DNA from 2 places in the Bacillus sp. iso_77 genome. Region 2 is predicted to be linked to the other one. Evidence: riboswitches for the same ligand, from Rfam matches in the RefSeq annotation. Region 2 holds a riboswitch; the other holds the start of a gene.

Region 1 (9,565 bases), 1.4 Mb from region 2:
TATTTGGAATAAACGAGGGGAGCCGAAGTGGACAAATTCTCCTTCGACCGTGTCATCAGCTTTTTTTTGATCGGTGATCAAAGTCAATTGCCGTGGCTCAGGTACGCCTCCCGTTTTTTCGAGCCAATGCCAATAAAAAGGACGGTTCATGATCAATTTATCCATTTCGATTGTCAGCTGTACGGTCATGTGCCCTGCACTTTCTTCAAGTATGTCGCATTGATTTGCCTGAAAGAAACGGAGAAGAAATGTGTGAATCTCGCGCTGCTCCATTGGTCAACTCTCCTTTATGAACCTTGCTGTCTTTCTTCTAAAAGCGGTGTTTGTGCTTCTGTTAAATAGGAAGCAAATTGGGTTAATTTCTTTTTCATGTCTACGTCAGACTCGTGCTGGAAGAGAATTTGATGCAATTCTGTTTCAGCATCTTGGATATCAATTCGGGTTAAAATATCATCTAGATCACCAATGACGTTTTCAAACAGCTGAATTTTTTCATATAAAAGTTTTAAAATATGTTCTTCAACTGTCCCGCTAGTTGCCATATTGTAAATGTGGACATCCCGCTCTTGACCGAGCCGGTGAATACGTCCAATTCTTTGTTCCAAGCGCATTGGGTTCCACGGAAGGTCGTAGTTGATGATTTGGTTGCAAAACTGAAGGTTGATCCCTTCGCCGCCTGCTTCTGTCGCAATGAGCACTTGCGCCCGCTCTCTAAATAAATCTTTCATCCAGTCTTTTTTACTCCGTTTAAACCCACCTCGAAAAGGAACCGAACTGATGCCGTTTTGCTGGAGAAACCATTGCAAATAAATTTGTGTCGCACGGTATTCAGTGAAGATAATGACTTTTTCATTTAATTGCTGAATGAGTTTAACGACTTCAAGTGCTTTAGAATTTTGTTCTACCTGGTTGATTTTCTCCATGATGTGCATCATCGCAGAAGCACCTAGAATGTGTTTTTCCTCTTCTTGCATTTTTTTAATGGTCATATAGACGGCCTCACGACTCGAACAGCATTCTCGTTCTAAGGTCATAATTGAAAACATGTGCTTCGTATAGGAAGGGTTTTCTTTTAACTTGCAAATTTCATCATATAGTGCTTGTTCTGTCGGGGAGAAATCAATAGAAATCGTCTTTACATGACGCTTTGACCATTCGATGCCAGTGTCTTGTCGCCGGTTCCGAATCATCACTTTATTGACTAACTGTTTTAGCCGGTCATGGTCCTCAAGTTGAAGGTCTTTTTTGGCAAATAGGTCTTTAAACTGTGTTTCATTACCTAAATGGCCTGGCTTCAACAGAGAAACGAGATTAAAAATTTCTCCTATTCGATTTTGAATAGGTGTGGCTGTGAGCAGTAAGCAGAACTTTTTATTCAAATTTCTCACAAACTCATAGTTTTTCGTTTTATTGTTTTTCAGTTTGTGTGCTTCATCAATAATGACCATATCGTAGGAGATGGATAAGATCGTGTCCCGATGTGGTTGTCTTTTGGCTGTATCAATTGAGGAAACCACAACATCGCACTGCTCCCACACATAGCTCTTCTTTTGCTCGACAGCATCTATGTAAAATTTCGTCCGCAGTTCTTGTACCCATTGGGACACAAGGGAGGCGGGTACGAGAATGAGAATCTTCTTGGCAAGTCCGCGAATCATGTATTCTTTGATAATCAGTCCTGCTTCAACGGTTTTTCCAAGACCCACTTCATCTGCTAAAATGGCTTTCCCATTCATCTCTTCTACGACTCTTCTAGCGACTTCGAGCTGGTGTTTTAAAGGAGTAAATGCAGGCAGGTGCGCAGGTGCTTGCAGTCCTTCAAATGAATCAATGGCTGTCACTTTTTGTACCTGTGCTGCTAAACGGTACATATCCCAATTCGCCCAGGGACCGTCTGCTGTAAGCCGCTTTTGAAATTCACTTGCCCATTTTTGATCAAATATCGTTTGAATATTCAATGTGACCGCCTGCCTTTCTGGTAGAGTGATGATAAAATCGTTCTGTTTTTAAACGCTTCATTTTTTCATAGCGATTTAAAAGATGTTATATATCAATAAAAGCGAACGATAATGAATGATTATTTTAAAAATGTTAATGATTTTTCTGTTGCTCTTCATCCATTTCTAATGGTAGGATGTTGGTAAGTGATCTAGAGAATAAGTCACCCATTTTGATAGTATGTCCAATAAAGGTGAAGAATATGAGCGGATGATGGTATGGGGAGAGACCTAGCGGTTATTTTGCACTGACAGGCGCCGAAGGAGCAAGCTGAATTGGTTCAGTGAATCTCTCAGGCAAAAGTACTCTTACCGGACGCAACTCTGGAGAGTGTTTGCGCAGCGATTTTTAGCAAACCACCAAAGGGGAAAACGCACAATGATGTTGTGCTGTAAACTTTCAGGTGCAAGGACAGAGACTTCTTTTTGATAAAAGGGAGCGCTCTGTCCTTTTTTGCTGTGATTTTTTTCTGAAAATTCAGCTTGTGATGTGCACTGTAAGAAAAAAGGGGGAAACGATTGATGTTGAAACGAACACCGCTTTTTCATGCGTATGAAACGTTTGGCGCAAAAACCATTGACTTCGGGGGCTGGGAATTACCTGTCCAATTTTCTTCCATTAAAGAAGAACATGAAGCTGTTCGAACAAAAGCAGGGCTGTTTGACGTGTCTCACATGGGTGAGGTGGAAGTCACAGGTCAGGGAGCCCTTCCTTTTTTACAAAGGTTATTAACCAATGATCTGTCAAAGCTGACAGACGGTAAGGCACTATATACAGCCATGTGTTATGAGGATGGCGGAACGGTGGATGATCTGCTTGTCTACCAAAAAGAAAAGAACAACTATTTACTTGTGATCAATGCTTCAAATATTGAAAAAGATGTGGATTGGCTGCTGAAACATCAAGGTGAGGAAGACGTTTTCATTAAAAATGTCTCTGATCAAACCGCCTTGTTAGCCCTTCAAGGGCCTCTTGCTGCTGACATCATCAAAGATGTTGCGGATGAAGAGGTAACATCACTGAAGCCATTTACATTTTTATCAAAAGCGATAATTGCGCAAAAAGAGGTGCTTGTCTCAAGAACCGGCTACACAGGAGAAGATGGCTTTGAAATCTACTGCCAGTCAGAAGATGCTGTTCACCTTTGGACCGCTTTATTAGAAGCCGGACAGCCGAAAGGACTGATCCCATGTGGACTCGGTGCACGTGACACCTTAAGATTTGAAGCAAGACTCCCGCTTTATGGCCAAGAGCTCACGAAGGATATTTCTCCTTTAGAAGGCGGCATTGGTTTTGCTGTTAAAACGGATAAAGAAGCAGATTTTATCGGAAAAGATGCACTTAAAAAACAAAAAGAAGAAGGACCGAAGCGAAAGCTTGTCGGGATTGAAATGATAGATAAGGGGATTCCGCGGACAGACTATCCGGTCTTCTCAGGAGATAAGCAGATTGGTGTAGTCACAACCGGTACACAATCTCCAACATTAAAGAAAAATATTGGGCTTGCCTTGATTGAAACATCAGAGGCGCAGCTTGGGACAGAAGTGGAAGTGCAAGTTCGTAAAAAACGTCTAAAAGCCAAAATCGTCGCCACACCATTTTATAAAAGAGCCAAATAACGAGGAGGAATAGAGGATGAAGCACAGGTATTTGCCGCAAACAGAGCAAGATCAAAAAGAAATGCTGGATGTCATCGGTGTTCAGTCAATTGATGAGCTTTTCTCAGATATCCCAGAGAAAGTCAGATTCAAAGGTGCGTACAACATCAAAGAAGCCGCATCTGAAACAGAGCTAGTGCGGGAATTGTCTCGTCTTGCTGCAAAAAATAAAGATACAGTGGCCTATGCCTCGTTTTTAGGTGCTGGTGTGTATGATCATTACCAGCCTGTGATTGTCGACCATGTGATTTCACGTTCTGAATTTTATACAGCGTACACACCTTATCAGCCTGAAATTTCTCAAGGTGAATTGCAGGCAATCTTTGAATTTCAAACAATGATCGCTGAGCTGACCGGTATGGATCTTGCCAACTCCTCGATGTATGATGGCGGAACGGCATTAGCTGAAGCGGCGATGCTGGCAGCAGGACATACAAAAAAGAAAAAGATTGTGGTATCTGAGACGGTTCATCCTGAATCAAGAGCGGTGCTGAAAACATATGCGAAAGGACAGCATATTGAAGTCGTCGAGGTACCTGCGCGAAAAGGTCAGACCGATCTAGCCGCATTAGAAGAAGCCGTCTGCGACGAAACAGCAGCGGTCCTTGTACAATACCCAAACTTCTTCGGTGTTGTTGAACCATTAAAGGACATTGAACCGATTGCGCATAAAGGGAAAAGTTTATTCATCGTCTCAAGTAACCCGCTTGCACTTGGTTTACTGACACCACCAGGAAAGCTTGGGGCAGATATTGTCGTTGGTGATGCGCAGCCATTTGGCATTCCAGCTGCATTTGGCGGACCTCATTGTGGATATTTCGCTGTGACGAAAAAATTAATGCGAAAAGTGCCGGGACGTTTAGTCGGGCAAACAGAAGACGAGAACGGTGTGCGAGGATTTGTGCTGACCCTTCAAGCGCGCGAGCAGCATATCCGAAGAGACAAAGCGACTTCAAATATTTGTTCAAATCAAGCATTAAATGCGTTAGCCGCTTCTGTTGCGATGACGGCGCTTGGGAAAACAGGTATCAAAGACATTGCCTATCAAAACGTACAAAAGGCCCATTATGCCAAGACGCAGGCAGAAAAACATGGGTTACAGGCTGAAATAGAGGGTGCTCATTTTAATGAATTTGTGTTGAAACTGAATGAACCTGTGAAAGAAGCGAATGAGCGATTGCTTAAAAAAGGAATCATCGGCGGATATGACTTGGGACGGGATTATCCAGAGCTTCAGCAGCATATGCTCGTCGCTGTGACAGAACTAAGAACAAAAGAAGAAATTGATACGTTCATCAAGGAATTGGGGGATCGTCATGAATAAACAAGATCAGCCGCTTATTTTTGAATTATCCAAAGAAGGAAGAATTGGTTACAGCCTGCCTGATTTAGACGTACCTGAGGAGAAGCTCCCAGATTTATTTGATGAAGCGTATATCCGCCATGAAGATGCTAAGCTGCCAGAGGTTTCTGAACTGGATATTATGCGTCACTACACAGCATTATCTAGGCGTAATCACGGGGTCGATTCTGGCTTTTATCCTCTAGGCTCTTGTACGATGAAATATAATCCAAAGATTAACGAAAAGGTGGCACGTCTTGCAGGTTTCTCGCATGTGCATCCACTTCAAGAGGCAGACACTGTGCAAGGTGCATTAGAGTTACTTTATGATTTAGGTGACCATTTAGAAGAAATTACAGGAATGGACGCCGTGACATTACAGCCTGCGGCAGGAGCACATGGCGAATGGACGGGGCTCATGATGATTCGTGCATACCATGAAGCAAGAGGAGATCTTAAACGAACAAAAGTCATCGTGCCTGATTCTGCTCATGGAACAAATCCCGCATCTGCAACAGTAGCAGGATTTGAAACGATTACGGTGGCATCTAATGAACATGGGCTTGTCGATTTAGACGACCTGCGCCGTGTTGTCAATGAAGAAACGGCGGCTCTCATGCTCACAAATCCAAATACACTCGGCCTTTTTGAAGAAAATATTTTAGAAATGGCTGAAATCGTTCACGGAGCAGGCGGGAAGCTTTATTATGATGGAGCGAACTTAAATGCTGTATTAAGCAGAGCAAGACCGGGGGATATGGGATTTGATGTGGTTCACTTAAATCTTCATAAAACCTTTACAGGTCCACACGGAGGAGGAGGCCCTGGTTCAGGTCCAGTTGGTGTGAAAAAGGATTTGATTCCATATTTGCCAAAGCCAGTGCTTGTGAAGAAAGAAGGTCGTTATTTCTTTGATTACGATCGTCCAGAATCTATTGGCCGTGTGAAACCGTTCTATGGGAACTTTGGTATCAATGTCAGAGCGTATGCGTATATCCGCTCTATGGGACCAGACGGCTTAAAAGCTGTAACTGATCATGCGGTGTTGAATGCAAACTATATGATGCGCCGCTTATGTGCTCATTATGATTTGCCATTTGACCGCCACTGTAAGCATGAATTTGTCCTTTCAGGTAAACGTCAAAAGAAACTAGGTGTGCGGACACTTGATATTGCCAAACGATTACTTGATTTTGGCTATCATCCGCCAACGATTTACTTCCCACTAAATGTAGAGGAATGTATCATGATTGAACCAACTGAAACAGAATCAAAAGAAACCCTTGATGCATTTATTGAAGCGATGATTCAAATTGCAAAAGAAGCGGAAGAGAACCCAGAAATCGTACAGGAAGCACCACATACAACCGTTGTGAAACGAATGGATGAAACAAAGGCTGCACGGAATCCAGTGCTGGTTTTTGAAAGAAAATAAAAAGACTCATGGGGGCAATAGCTCCCAGAGTCTTTTTTGTTAGTTCTTTGTTTTAATGCGGCCGCCCCATTTTTTAAAGCCGCCCTTTAAATTATAAATCTCACGACAGCCATTTTTACGTAACGTTTGAGCAGCTTTTCCGCTTCTCAAATTATTTTGGCAATAGAGATAAACAGGCTTGTCAGGGCGTATTTCATTTTTGCGCTGCTTTAATTGTGAAAGGGGAATGTTTCTTGCGCCTAAAATATGTCCACCTTCAAACTCATTTGGTTCTCTCACATCAATGAGTTGGGCTTTGCGGTAACCTTTGATAAATTCTGCTTCCGTCAGCGTTTTCATTATGCGCTGCTGATAAATGTAACTGCCGATGGAATAAAGAACGAAAAGTCCACAAAGTGAGAGGACGATATAGTTGAATATTGGCAATACGACTCGACTCCTTCTTGAGCATCAGCACAGTCACCTGTCTGATGGTACGTTTTAGACAAATACTATTATAGTAAAGCAAAAGAAACTTGTCATCATAAATGGTAAGAATTATTTTCAATTCCTTCCCTATTTGATAGACTGATGAAGAGAGAAAATCGGTGGTCACCACCATTATCTAACATTGACTACGTAAAAGAGAAGGGATTTTATATGCAAAAAGAGAAATGGTGTTTCATTGATACAGGAAACCAAGACCCAGCCTTTAACATGGCCATGGACGAAGCCTTGCTTTATTGGCATAGCGAGAAGCTGATCCCGCCTGTGATCCGTTTTTATGGTTGGAATCCAGCGACATTATCTGTTGGATATTTTCAACATGTTGAAAAAGAAATCAACATGGAAGCGGTTGAGCGCTATGGTCTTGGATTTGTTCGCAGGCCTACAGGAGGCCGCGGCGTTCTTCATGATCAGGAATTGACCTACAGTGTCATCGTGTCAGAAGAGCACCCAGAGATGCCGGCGACGGTGACAGAGGCATACCGCGTCATTTCAGAAGGGATTTTAGAGGGATTTAAAGAACTGGGACTCGATGCGTATTTTGCCATTCCTCGTACAGAAAAAGAAAAAGAAAGCTTAAAAAATCCAAGATCGTCTGTATGTTTTGATGCGCCTTCATGGTACGAACTTGTTGTAGAAGGCAGAAAAGTAGCAGGCAGTGCGCAAACAAGACAAAAAGGTGTGATCCTCCAGCATGGCTCGATTTTAATTGATCTTGATGAGGACAAATTGTTTGATTTATTTCTGTATCCAAACGACCGGGTGAGAGAGCGGATGCAGCGCAGCTTTAAAAACAAAGCGGTGGCGATCAATGAAATTTCAGATCGAACATGTACGATAGACGATGCGCGTGTTGCATTTAAACGAGGGTTTGAAAAAGGATTAAATATCGAGCTTGTGCCTTATGAGCTGACAGATGAAGAGTTGGCATTTGTTCATCACCTCGCCAAAACGAAATACGCCACAGATGATTGGAATTACAAGCGTTAAGACGAAGGACTCTTCTTGTTTTTTAATGGGCGATGGTGTAGAATTGTTATGATTATTAAGTAAAGGTGCATTTTGGAGGGGTTTTATGACTACACCTAGTATGGAAGATTATATTGAACAAATTTATATGCTGATAGAAGAAAAAGGATATGCAAGAGTATCTGATATTGCAGAAGCCCTCGCTGTCCATCCCTCCTCTGTAACAAAAATGGTTCAGAAGCTAGATAAAGATGAATACCTCATTTATGAGAAATATCGTGGTCTAATTTTAACCCCGAAAGGCAAAAAAATTGGAAAACGTCTCGTATACAGACATGAACTGCTAGAGCAATTTTTAAGAATCATTGGTGTAGATGAAGAGAAAATTTATGATGATGTAGAAGGTATTGAGCATCATCTCAGCTGGAACAGCATTGACCGCATCGGCGACCTCGTCCAATTCTTTGAAGAAAACGATGAGCGATCCGTTCAGCTGAAAGCGATTCAAAAGAAAAACGAACAAACAAATCAAGAATCTTAAGAAAAAGGACACCCTTAGCATGGGTGTCCTTTTTGAATATAGTTCTAATGAAAGGCAAATGCTCCTACACTATTAATAGTGTGACAGAAAAGGGGGCTCCTTGATGAAGATAGATGGTGTGTTCTCAGGTGGAGGCATTAAGGGTGCAGCACTTGCAGGCGCCTATGAAGCGCTTGAAGCAAGAGGATTTCAATTTGTCCGTCTCGCTGGAACAAGTGCGGGAGCGATCATTGCTTCACTCATCGCAGCGGGTTTTACGAGTCAGGAGATTCGGGAGCTGTTAGACGAAATGGATGAGCATCAATTGCTTGACCGAAGGTGTCAATTCATCCCGTTTAAAATGCTCAGGTGGGTGTCTATTTATTGGCGTCTTGGCCTTTACAAAGGTGACCGTCTAGAAAAATGGCTGACAGACGTGTTAAAACGAAAAGGCGTCACCGTATTCGGAGATCTGAAAAAAGATACGCTCAAAATCGTCGCTTCTGATTTAACAAATGGCAAAATCCTTGTCCTTCCAGATGACCTTCCTTCCTATGGGTTAAATCCAGAGCGGTTTTCTGTCGCCAGAGCCATTCGGATGAGCTGCAGTTTGCCTTATTTTTTCGAACCTGTGAAACTAAGGTCTTCAAAAGGAATTTGTACCATAGTGGATGGCGGCGTGCTCAGCAACTTTCCGATTTGGCTTTTTGCTGAAGAGAAAAAAAGACCGTTTGTCGGTGTCACATTAACCCCAAACGAAAAAGAACGCCCTCAAAATTCCATCCGCAATGCGTTTGAACTGTTTGGCGCTCTATTTGAAACGATGCGTGGTGCTCATGACGAAAGACATATTGCCACAAAACACGAACGTCATATTATTTTTATCCCTGTAGAACACGTCATTGCCACTGATTTTCATCTCATGACAGAAAAGAAAAAGGCGCTCGTCGATCTAGGCAGACAGAAGGCCGAGCAATTTTTAAAGAGCTGGACATTTTAAAATAAGGCGCGATTTTTCTTTTTGTTTTTCTTGCCTTCAATGACTGTCAAATGTGTTTGGCTTTTCTTTTTGAGAAGGACGGGCTTAGACTTGTGGTCAGTCGGCACGCTTCGCAAATGAGTGACCCGGTTTTTCATCTGGCTTTTCGTTTTTGGTT
Region 2 (9,565 bases):
CCAAGTGGTCCTAATAACAGTAACGTAACTGGTACAGTAATGACTAATGACATCATTGGGACAAAGAAAATCCGAATTGGTTTTGGTGAAAATCGTGTGAAGAATTTTTCCATTTGAGCGTAAAGCAATACAGAAAGGATTGCTGGAAACACTTGATACGCATAAGCTATATTTTTTACGTCGAATGACATTAATTGCGCACCTTCAGTAAGCATGGCTGTCATGTTCGGAAGAAGGAGTGCACCGACTGCTGATAATGCGACCAGAGGGTTTACCTTTAGTTTATTTGCCGTTGTGACAGCGACTAGTAATGGCAGGAAGTATAGTGGTGCGTCACCCACCATGTTCAGTATTTGATAGGTTTGGCCTTTTGCATCCACCCAGCCTAATAAAGAGAAAAGGAGAAGAAATGATTTTAAAATTCCTCCGCCTGCGATAGCCGGAACAAGCGGCTGGAAGACACCCACAATGAAATCTAATAGAACTGTGCCTGCTTTTCTTTTTTCTTTTGGCTGATTGGATGGCACGCCTTGCCCGGATGAGCTGCCGCCCATTAAATTTGTTACCTTTTGATACACTTCAATCACGTCATTCCCAATGACCACTTGGCATTGTCCTGACATTCTGACAGCTATGACACCTGGTGTTTTTTCTAATGCTGGTACATCTGCTTTTTTCTGATCAATTAGTGTGAAGCGAAGTCTTGTTGAGCAGTGCTCAAGGTGCGCAATGTTTTCTTTACCACCTACATGCTGTAAAACATCTTTGGCGACTTGTGTGTAATCCATTTTTTCTCCTCCTTTTCTCATACATGAGACCTATATTTTGGCAATAAAAAAAGGACCTAAAACGACAAATTAAAGAAATTCATCGTTTTTAGATCCTGCCTGCATGACCAGTCACATGTCTAATTTATTTATATTGGATTTGTTTTTAGTATATATTGATTATATGAAAGCGTCAACATTTATTTTTCTAAAAATTATTAAGGTCTATATACCTAAATTAATTTTCTTTAATTTAGTTAAAGCAACCTTTCTCACTTTTTTTATACACCAATATTTTTTATCATCAATAAGAACTCTTTATTAATAAAAAACCAGATAAGTTCACTCATCTGGTTTCATATCATCTATTTTTTTCTTTCTTCCGCCTGCTTTTTGAATGCTTTCGCTTGTTTTTGGTATTCCTGTTTCGTAACCGCTTTTAACTCTACAGTACCGCCTGTCATTTTAAATGGAAGTTTGATTGATTTTACATCTCGATCAGTGGAACCTTTAATGATCCCATCTTCAATTGAAGGCTCATGGCCCATTACAAAATTTCTTCCATCCGTATCACCCATGACTTCTAATCTCATTTCTTTATAAGGCTTACACTCTTCTCCGGGAACAGTTGTGATTAGAAGGAAGCCGGACCATCCAAGCTCAATATGCATGGTTTTCACCTGTAAAAATAGTTGTTTGTCCTTTGCCGTATAGAGAAAACCATATACTTTCGCCACTTTCTCCTTGAAGTTTCTCATACTATCATAAAACCTATCTTCAGCGGTATCGAATAGATAATCATATCGTTTTTGAATCTCTTTATGATATTTATCTAGCTTTTTTTGATTGATTGCCTTATATATCATGCCTTTCTTTTCACCTTGTTTTTTTACTGAAAGGTCTTTTCCTGAAAAGTGAACTTCGTATACGATCGTTTCTTTACCTTGTGTGACTTTGAATTCATACCCATTTTCTTTTGAACTGCCAGATACGACAAATTGTTTTTTATAGATTTGCGGATCCCACCTCACTTCTTCTATATACTTTTCATTCAAATGCCCCGTTACTTTGCCTTTATTCTCAGATATCTCAAACCAGCTCATTCTATCCTTCGTTTTATACGCAAATGCATAGGCATGATTCAATGAATTCTTTTGTGCGATTGCTTGATATGCTGTCCAGCCGCCTCCACCTAAGATGAGTACTGCCAGGATAGACACGACCCACATTTTCAGTTTACTCATACGTACCTCCACTCAAATATGTTTTGAAAAACCTTCATGATCCCTATTTATTCTGATCGCCCTGAAATGCCATTCACAACATTCATCTGTTCCAACACGATCTACTTTTGCCATTCTTTCGCCTTCTTTTTGAATGCTTCTGTTTGTTCTTGATATTCCTCTTTCGTGACCGCTTTAAATTCTATTGTCCCGCCTGCCATTTTAAAAGGAAATTTAATGTATGTTGCGTCTCGGTCAGTTTCACCTAAAATAAAACCCTTTTCAATTGCAGGATAAGTACTCAAATCAAACATCATCCCATCTGAAACTCCACCGGCTGTATGTTTCGTTTCTTTATAAGGTTCACCACCATCTCCTGGGGCCTTTCTCATTAGAAAAGAACCTGCCCATTCAGACTGCATATACATTCGTTTTACTTTTAGAAATAGTTGGTATGAACCATCCTCTGCCGTATACAGATAACCATAAGCGCCTGTTACTTTCTTAATGAAGTTTCGTACATAATCATGAAATCTATTTTCCGTGTCATCCATCAGTTTCTCATATCGAGTATGAATGTCCTGTTGAACAGCACGTAGGTTTTTTTGATCAACTGCTTTATATGTGATGCTGTGCTTTTCACCTTGTTTTTTCACAGAAAGATCCTTTTCGGCAAGGTGAACTTCATATGTGACCGTTTCTTTCCCTTGCTTCACATAAAATTCGTAACCGTTTTCAATTGATTTCCCAGTTAATTGATATTTGTTGATAAATAGATTGGGATCATAATGCCTTTTCGGATTTTCCTCTAAAATGGTTTCATTCAGATGACCTGTTACTTTTCCGTTTCTTTCCGTTACCTTGAACCAGTTCACACGATCATGAGTCTTATATGCAAAGGCGTAGGGATGATTCAAACCACTCTTTTTTGCGATTGCTTGATAGGCTATCCAGCCGCCTCCACCAATCAGTAGTACCGCCAGAATAGTCATGATCCAGATTTTTGATTTACTCATATGTCCCCTCCAAACTATGATCGTTCACTCTATATGAAGGATTCATCTTATTGATTAACCAATCAGTGATCTCTTCACCTCCTTTCTAGCATTTATTTTTTTCTCATACCTCTTGTATCTGCAGTTATACATCGTTTATTATATATCTAAATGATATATCTTTTAGATAGGTGTGTTAATCAATGAAAAAATACAATGATACGACGTATGCGATTTTGGGGATTTTAACGACAGATTGTAAGTCTGGGTATGAAGTGAAGCAATTAATTGATAGGAGCTTGCATCACTTTTGGAAAATTAGTTATGGACAAATTTATCCAGCTTTAAAGTTAATAGTCGAGGAAGGGCTTGCGAAGGTTTCACCCGCTTCTACAACTGGGCGCTCAGACAAGCGGGAGTATCATCTGACTGAAAAAGGGCTGGACACGTTGAGGCAATGGCTGGCGCAGCCGCTCGATCAAGTACCATCAGAACGAAATGAAGTGTTATTAAAGTTATTCTTTGGTCAATATCTTTCGTTTGAGAAAAAATTGGTGCTTTTACAAGATTATGAGAGGCAGCTCCGTATCCGTTATGAGACATATGTTGCGATTGAACAAAACATTCAAGAGCTGTATCCAGATGAAGCTGATGCGAAGTATTGGCTATATACATTAGATTACGGAAAGAAAGTGGCGCAGGCTGGAATTGATTGGTGCGTGGAGACCTGTGAATCGATGAAGAAAGAAGGATGAACAAATGAAAAAAAATATACGTGCTGGCAGGTATACAACAGACAATTCTGAGCCGATTGTTGTGTTCATTATCGGAATGAGAATCAATAAACGCTGGGCTGTCCATCAATGGTTGCCAGTATTTAAGGCGATGCCGGGGATGATCAAAGAACTTTATACACATCAAGAAGAGCTTGGTTTTCTCGGGACAGAAAATTACTTCGGTTTACGCACCACCACCATGATCCAATATTGGAAATCAACAGATGATCTCCTTGCCTACGCCAAGATGGAGAAGCATTTGGCTGCTTGGAAAGGATTTAACCAAAGAGCACGAAATAATGACGCGGTCGGAATTTATCATGAAACGTATCAAATTCAAGCCGGATCATATGAATCTATCTACGTGAACATGCCTTCATATGGATTGAGCCAAGCTAAAGCACCCATCCTAATTGGAAAAGGGAAAGGAAAAGAAACCGCAAAAGAACGCCTTTCCACAACAAATTCCTAGAGCTGATTCTCTAGGAATTTCTTTTTGCAACCATCACAAAATGTTTTAATATGCGGGCAGTTAATCCCCAAATGGTGTAACGATCGTAATCATAAAACCACTCCTCAATCGAACGACTCCCCCAGCTGTATTTTTCACCATTCATGATTTTTTCATAAGGAAAGTCCTCTCCTGGTGTTGGCTGCACCGATACATGGTGTAAGTATGGTTCGTATTGGCTGAGCCATGATAGAGGCACAGTAAAGGTCTCCTCTACTTCTTCTTGATTAAAGGAATGTTTGACCTGCTGTTCATCAATGATTCCGACAAATGGATATACCACAAAGGATGGAGAGGCAATATAAGGACTGAGCTGTCCTAACACCTTGACGGATTCGGGCGGAATCCCTAGTTCTTCATATGTTTCCCGCAGTGCAGCTTCTTGTGCGGTTTCGTCGCCGTCGAGTTTGCCGCCAGGGAAGCTAATATCGCCAGGCTGTTTTCTCATCGTCAGTGATCGCACTTCAAATAAAACATGCCATTCCCCGTTTACTTGCACCAAAGGGACAAGGACTGCCGCTTTGAACGCTGTCTCTTCTCCGATAAATAGCGGCTGTGATTGATGTAAGTCACTTTTTAATTGATCAATGAACATGGGCATCACCTATTTTCCGTTTCTCTTTTCTTTAGCGTATCATTGATTTCCTTTTGAATAAAGGCGATCTTTCTGACAATTATTTTTATCATTTTGACAACTATACTTGTCAAAATGAATATAATACTTTACAATCAAGATAACATTTTGATCAGAGTTGAGGTGACAGAATGAAAAATCGGCTAAAAGAGCTGCGGGCACGTGATGGTTTAAACCAAACGGAGCTTGCGAAACGGGCAAAGGTTTCCCGCCAGACGATCAGCTTAATGGAACGAGATGAATTAATGCCGTCTCTCTTACTTGCTATGAGGCTTTCACGTATTTTTCAAGAACCCATTGAACAAATTTTTCTATTCGAGGAGGATGAACTCACATGAAAACTGTATACAAAATGCTCTTAGGTGCTCTCCTTGGTTTTCTCGGTGCTTACTGTTTACTGGCAGCCGAATTTGAGCTGACACTTCTGCAAGCTGCATTTGAAGCGACTCTTGTCATCACTGGCTTGACAGTTCTATTCATCATTTATTGTTTTTCAGGCATTTCACGCATGAAGAAAAGAGTCTCTCTTTCGGTATCTGGTGATGAGGAGGATGAACTGGAGGTAAAACAGTACCGAACCTTTACTGATGTAACGTTAGCTAATACGGTGAGTACCATTTTATCGATTATTGCAATTGGTATTTCCATCGTAACCGAGCAACCACTCTGGCTGATTCTCGCAAATGCTGCCTTATTTTTGATCACCGTCATTCTTTCTTATGCATCGATCTCTGTCCTAAAGCTCGTCTATCCTAATCGTCACCTACCTAGTCCAACCGATAAAGATTATGGCAAAAAACTGCTCGCCATTTCTGATGAAGGCGAAAAGCATGTGATGCTCGATGGGCTTTTTCACACTTTTCAAATGATGAATATTTTATTGACCGGTGCCATGTTTATTTTGATTGTCTATTCTCTTGGCGCCAATCACTCTCAGCTCTTCTCCATCATCGTCGTTGGACTTGTTCTGATCATTCTTAATGCATACTATATGTTGAAGATTCGAAATCGTTAAATAAGCAAAAGCACAGCCATTTAAAAAGGCTGTGCTTTTTTGTTCATTATGCTGACCGACGTTTCTGTCGTGCATAAATCAAAAATAAGAACCCAAACCATACGGGTGTCAATAACAGGGCTGGACGTGTTGCATCAGCGAAAAGCATGATGACAAGAATGGCAGCAAAGAGCACAAGAACCGCTATATTCACAAAAGGTGTAAATGGCGCTTTAAAGGTAGACGCCTTATGCAGTTCAGGACGTGTCTTCTTATATTTCAAATGACATATTAAAATAATACTCCATACCCAAATGAAACAAATGGCACTAATCGTTGTCACAATACCGAAGGCTTGTTCAGGAATTAGCTTGCTTAAAAGAGCCCCTACTGACACCACAATTGTCGACACAAACAGGGCATTACTTGGAACAGCATGTTTATTCAGTCGGCCAAAAGATGCCGGTCCTTGTTTTTGATGACTGAGATTATACAAAATTCGGCTCGTTGAGAACATGCCGCTATTACAAGCAGACGCCGCAGATGTCAGGACGACAAAGTTGATGAGTCCCGCCGCTACTGGTATCCCAATGAGCCCAAAGGTTTTCACAAAAGGACTTTCTGATGCACTGAGTTCTGTCCATGGGTTGATGCATAGTAATACAAAAATCGCACCTACATAGAAAAATAGAATTCTTAATGGAATTTTATTAATCGCGGACGGGATATTTTTTTGCGGATTCGCTGTTTCTGCTGCTGACACACCGACAAGTTCCACGCCCACATACGCAAAAATCACCATCTGGAATGACAATAAGAAGCCTGTCACACCATTTGGAAATAATCCTCCGTGTGACCACAGATTCGTTACCGTCACGGGCCCTGCATCTGTTTGGAAACCAATGATTAACAGGACAATTCCAACGCCAATCAACAGTAATATCGTAATCACTTTAATCAGTGCAAACCAAAATTCCATTTCTCCAAAAAGCTTCACCGTTAATAAATTAAATCCTAGCAAAATCAATAAACAAATAATAGCAGGAATCCACTGCGGAATATCAAACCAGTACTGCACATACACCCCGACCGCAATAACATCCGCCATCGCTGTCATAATCCAGCAAAACCAATACGTCCATCCTGTCACAAAGGAAGCCCATGGTCCAAGATAATCCTCTGCTATATCCGTTAAAGACTGATAGCCCGCCTTAGATAAGAGCAATTCTCCAAGTGCCCTCATGACAAAAAAGATGGCCATTCCGACAATTAAGTACGCAAAAATGATCGATGGTCCAGCCAATTGAATGGCCTTTCCAGACCCTAAAAACAGCCCAGTTCCAATCGTTCCGCCAATGGCAATTAATTGAACATGACGGTTTGATAAATCTCGCTTTAACTCTTGTTGTGCCAATTTCAACACCCTCCTACGACACGATCCTATACTGAAATAATGAACTCTCAAAAAGTCCATAAAAAAAGAGATTGGATGCGCTCCAATCTCACGGTCATAAAAGAATAGCAAAATAGAGAAAAGCAATACACAGTATGATCCATGCATCACAAATACAATATTTCGTACTCTTCTGTCCTTTTGCCTGAGATTGTGAACCCTTCGGCGCCGCACATACATGCGGTCTCTCCAGAAGCTGCTCCTGCCATAGTGTGACCCACAGCAATCATAGCCTTCGATATTTACTTTAAATGTTGCTATTTCTGAATAATTTTATATTTTACGCCTCTAAAAGAAAGCTGTCAATGGTAATCTTTTAAGATGTTGTTTCCTCCTTATCTGAAGCTGATATGACATCACTTCATCAACACCCCTTGATTAAGGTATAATGAAACAAAGAATGTTCGGCTCGTTTGGTGGAGACATCCATCTTGATGATGAACCATAGTTAGGCAATCCAATGAAGTTGGTGAGGACAAATGAAAAAAATGAACAAACAGCGTGTGACATTACAAGAAGTCGCTCGGCATGCCGGTGTATCGACTTCAACGGCCTCACTCGTTGTTCGCAACAACCCTAGGATCTCTGAAGCCACCCGGAAAAAAGTGCTGCAATCCATGGAGGATTTGGGATACGTGTACGATCGCGTCGCTGCCAACATGCGGTCGAAAAGTTCAAATATTGTAGGTGTGATCGTCACGGATATTTCAAACACCTTTATTTCTGAATTTTTAATCGGTGTGCAAACCACCCTTGAGTCACTTGGCTATACCGTTTTACTTGGGACAACCTTTGATAGTGTGGATAAGCAGGAGCGGCTCATCTCCACAATGGTAGAGCACCGAGTGGGTGGAATCATCTTAAATCCAGCATCGAAAAGTTCGACACGAACGGTGAAACAATTAAACAACATTCGCACACCAAAAGTATTGGCAAACCGTGAATTAGCAGATGTCCATTGTGATTATGTCGGCGTTGATTATGAACAAGGCACTTGGATGGCGGTCCATCATCTTCTTCAAAAAGGGCATCGCCGCATCGCTTTCTTAGGCGGAGTCAAATCCTCCTCGACTTGGATTGAACGGATGAAAGGGTTCAAAAGAGCCCATGATGATGAGGACCTGACGATGGATGAATCTCTTATTATTGATATGGTGCCTACCCGTGAAGGCGGGAAAGAAGCCCTTGCCCAAGTGATTGACCTTCCCGAACCACCTACTGCTATTTTTTGCTTCAGTGATTTAGTGGCGTTTGGGGTGATTCAAGAATTGGCAGCGCGTGACATCAAGCCTGGTAAAGACATTGATGTAGTTGGGTTCGATAACATCCCTGAAGCGGAGATGTATCACCCGCCGCTCACCACAGTCTCATCATTTCCACGATCTATTGGAGTCAAAGCAGCCAACCTTTTGTATCATAAAATGAACGAGCAGGATGAAGAACTGCAGCGATTGATATTAAAGCCTCAACTTCATATTCGAGAAACCTCGACATGATCATGAAAAGGAGAATTGCAAAGCGATTCTCCTTTTTTTATTGAGCAAGTCAACTATTTCTTTATTACATTTTTCTTTTTTTAAATCACAAAGTCATAAACTTGACACATTTTATACACAGGAGTATATTTATCTCGTTGCTTCTTTTAGTATATCGTTATACCTTTTGTAAACATATCGTTATTTATCATATCAACTACAGTTAAAGATGGATCTTTTGATTCTGATCAAATCGAGGAAGTCCATCAACTTATGATAACTGTTATTATTTTTAATTATTTAGTAGAACGATGTACTTATTTGAAGAACAGATGAATATTCATTATTTTTTTCATCAATCACACAAGGGGTGTTGTGATGGACTTAATATTATTTACGTTTAAGGAAATAACAAAGGGTAACAAGAATTTGGCCCGAACAGGGTTTCAAATATAGGAGTGGGAACATGAAAAATCCATACATTAAATCATCACTTGGCATGTACTTAAACTATTTTATGCTAGGCATGATCAATATTATTGTGGCCTCAAACATGGAAAGCTTATCTGAACGCTACCATGTAGATATTCCAAAAATCAGCTTGCTTGTATCAGCAATCGGGATCGGTAAATTAATTGCTCTCTTTTTCTCTGGCCGGCTGGCAGACAGCTGGGGGCGAAAACCTGTCATTATTACAGGTAACTTTCTCTACTTATTATTCTTAATTGGGATTCCAA

The links. Region 2 has a riboswitch for glycine ahead of AC0VYC_RS18645 (amino acid permease). Riboswitches for the same ligand answer to the same signal wherever they lie in the genome.
Region 1: linked by a shared signal. The riboswitch ahead of gcvT (glycine cleavage system aminomethyltransferase GcvT) and the one ahead of AC0VYC_RS18645 (amino acid permease) in region 2 are both predicted to bind glycine.

Annotation. Positions count from the first base shown of each region.
Region 1 covers NZ_CM149683.1:2,208,397-2,217,961, reverse strand. Annotated here, with positions in the region: gene AC0VYC_RS11300 (YqhG family protein) at 1-273, opposite strand, end outside; gene AC0VYC_RS11295 (DEAD/DEAH box helicase) at 288-1,958, opposite strand; glycine riboswitch at 2,209-2,316, shown strand; glycine riboswitch at 2,320-2,415, shown strand; gene gcvT (glycine cleavage system aminomethyltransferase GcvT) at 2,520-3,617, shown strand; gene gcvPA (aminomethyl-transferring glycine dehydrogenase subunit GcvPA) at 3,634-4,980, shown strand; gene gcvPB (aminomethyl-transferring glycine dehydrogenase subunit GcvPB) at 4,973-6,433, shown strand; gene AC0VYC_RS11275 (rhodanese-like domain-containing protein) at 6,473-6,853, opposite strand; gene AC0VYC_RS11270 (lipoate--protein ligase family protein) at 7,073-7,909, shown strand; gene mntR (transcriptional regulator MntR) at 7,995-8,429, shown strand; gene AC0VYC_RS11260 (patatin-like phospholipase family protein) at 8,533-9,408, shown strand; gene AC0VYC_RS11255 (SA1362 family protein) at 9,405-9,565, opposite strand, start outside.
Region 2 covers NZ_CM149683.1:3,622,575-3,632,139, forward strand. Annotated here, with positions in the region: gene AC0VYC_RS18605 (beta-glucoside-specific PTS transporter subunit IIABC) at 1-788, opposite strand, end outside; gene AC0VYC_RS18610 (hypothetical protein) at 1,133-2,011, opposite strand; gene AC0VYC_RS18615 (hypothetical protein) at 2,113-3,006, opposite strand; gene AC0VYC_RS18620 (PadR family transcriptional regulator) at 3,189-3,740, shown strand; gene AC0VYC_RS18625 (DUF4188 domain-containing protein) at 3,745-4,233, shown strand; gene AC0VYC_RS18630 (NUDIX hydrolase) at 4,244-4,867, opposite strand; gene AC0VYC_RS18635 (helix-turn-helix transcriptional regulator) at 5,038-5,244, shown strand; gene AC0VYC_RS18640 (DUF3169 family protein) at 5,241-5,921, shown strand; gene AC0VYC_RS18645 (amino acid permease) at 5,968-7,314, opposite strand; glycine riboswitch at 7,477-7,556, opposite strand; gene AC0VYC_RS18650 (LacI family DNA-binding transcriptional regulator) at 7,833-8,849, shown strand; gene AC0VYC_RS18655 (MFS transporter) at 9,295-9,565, shown strand, end outside.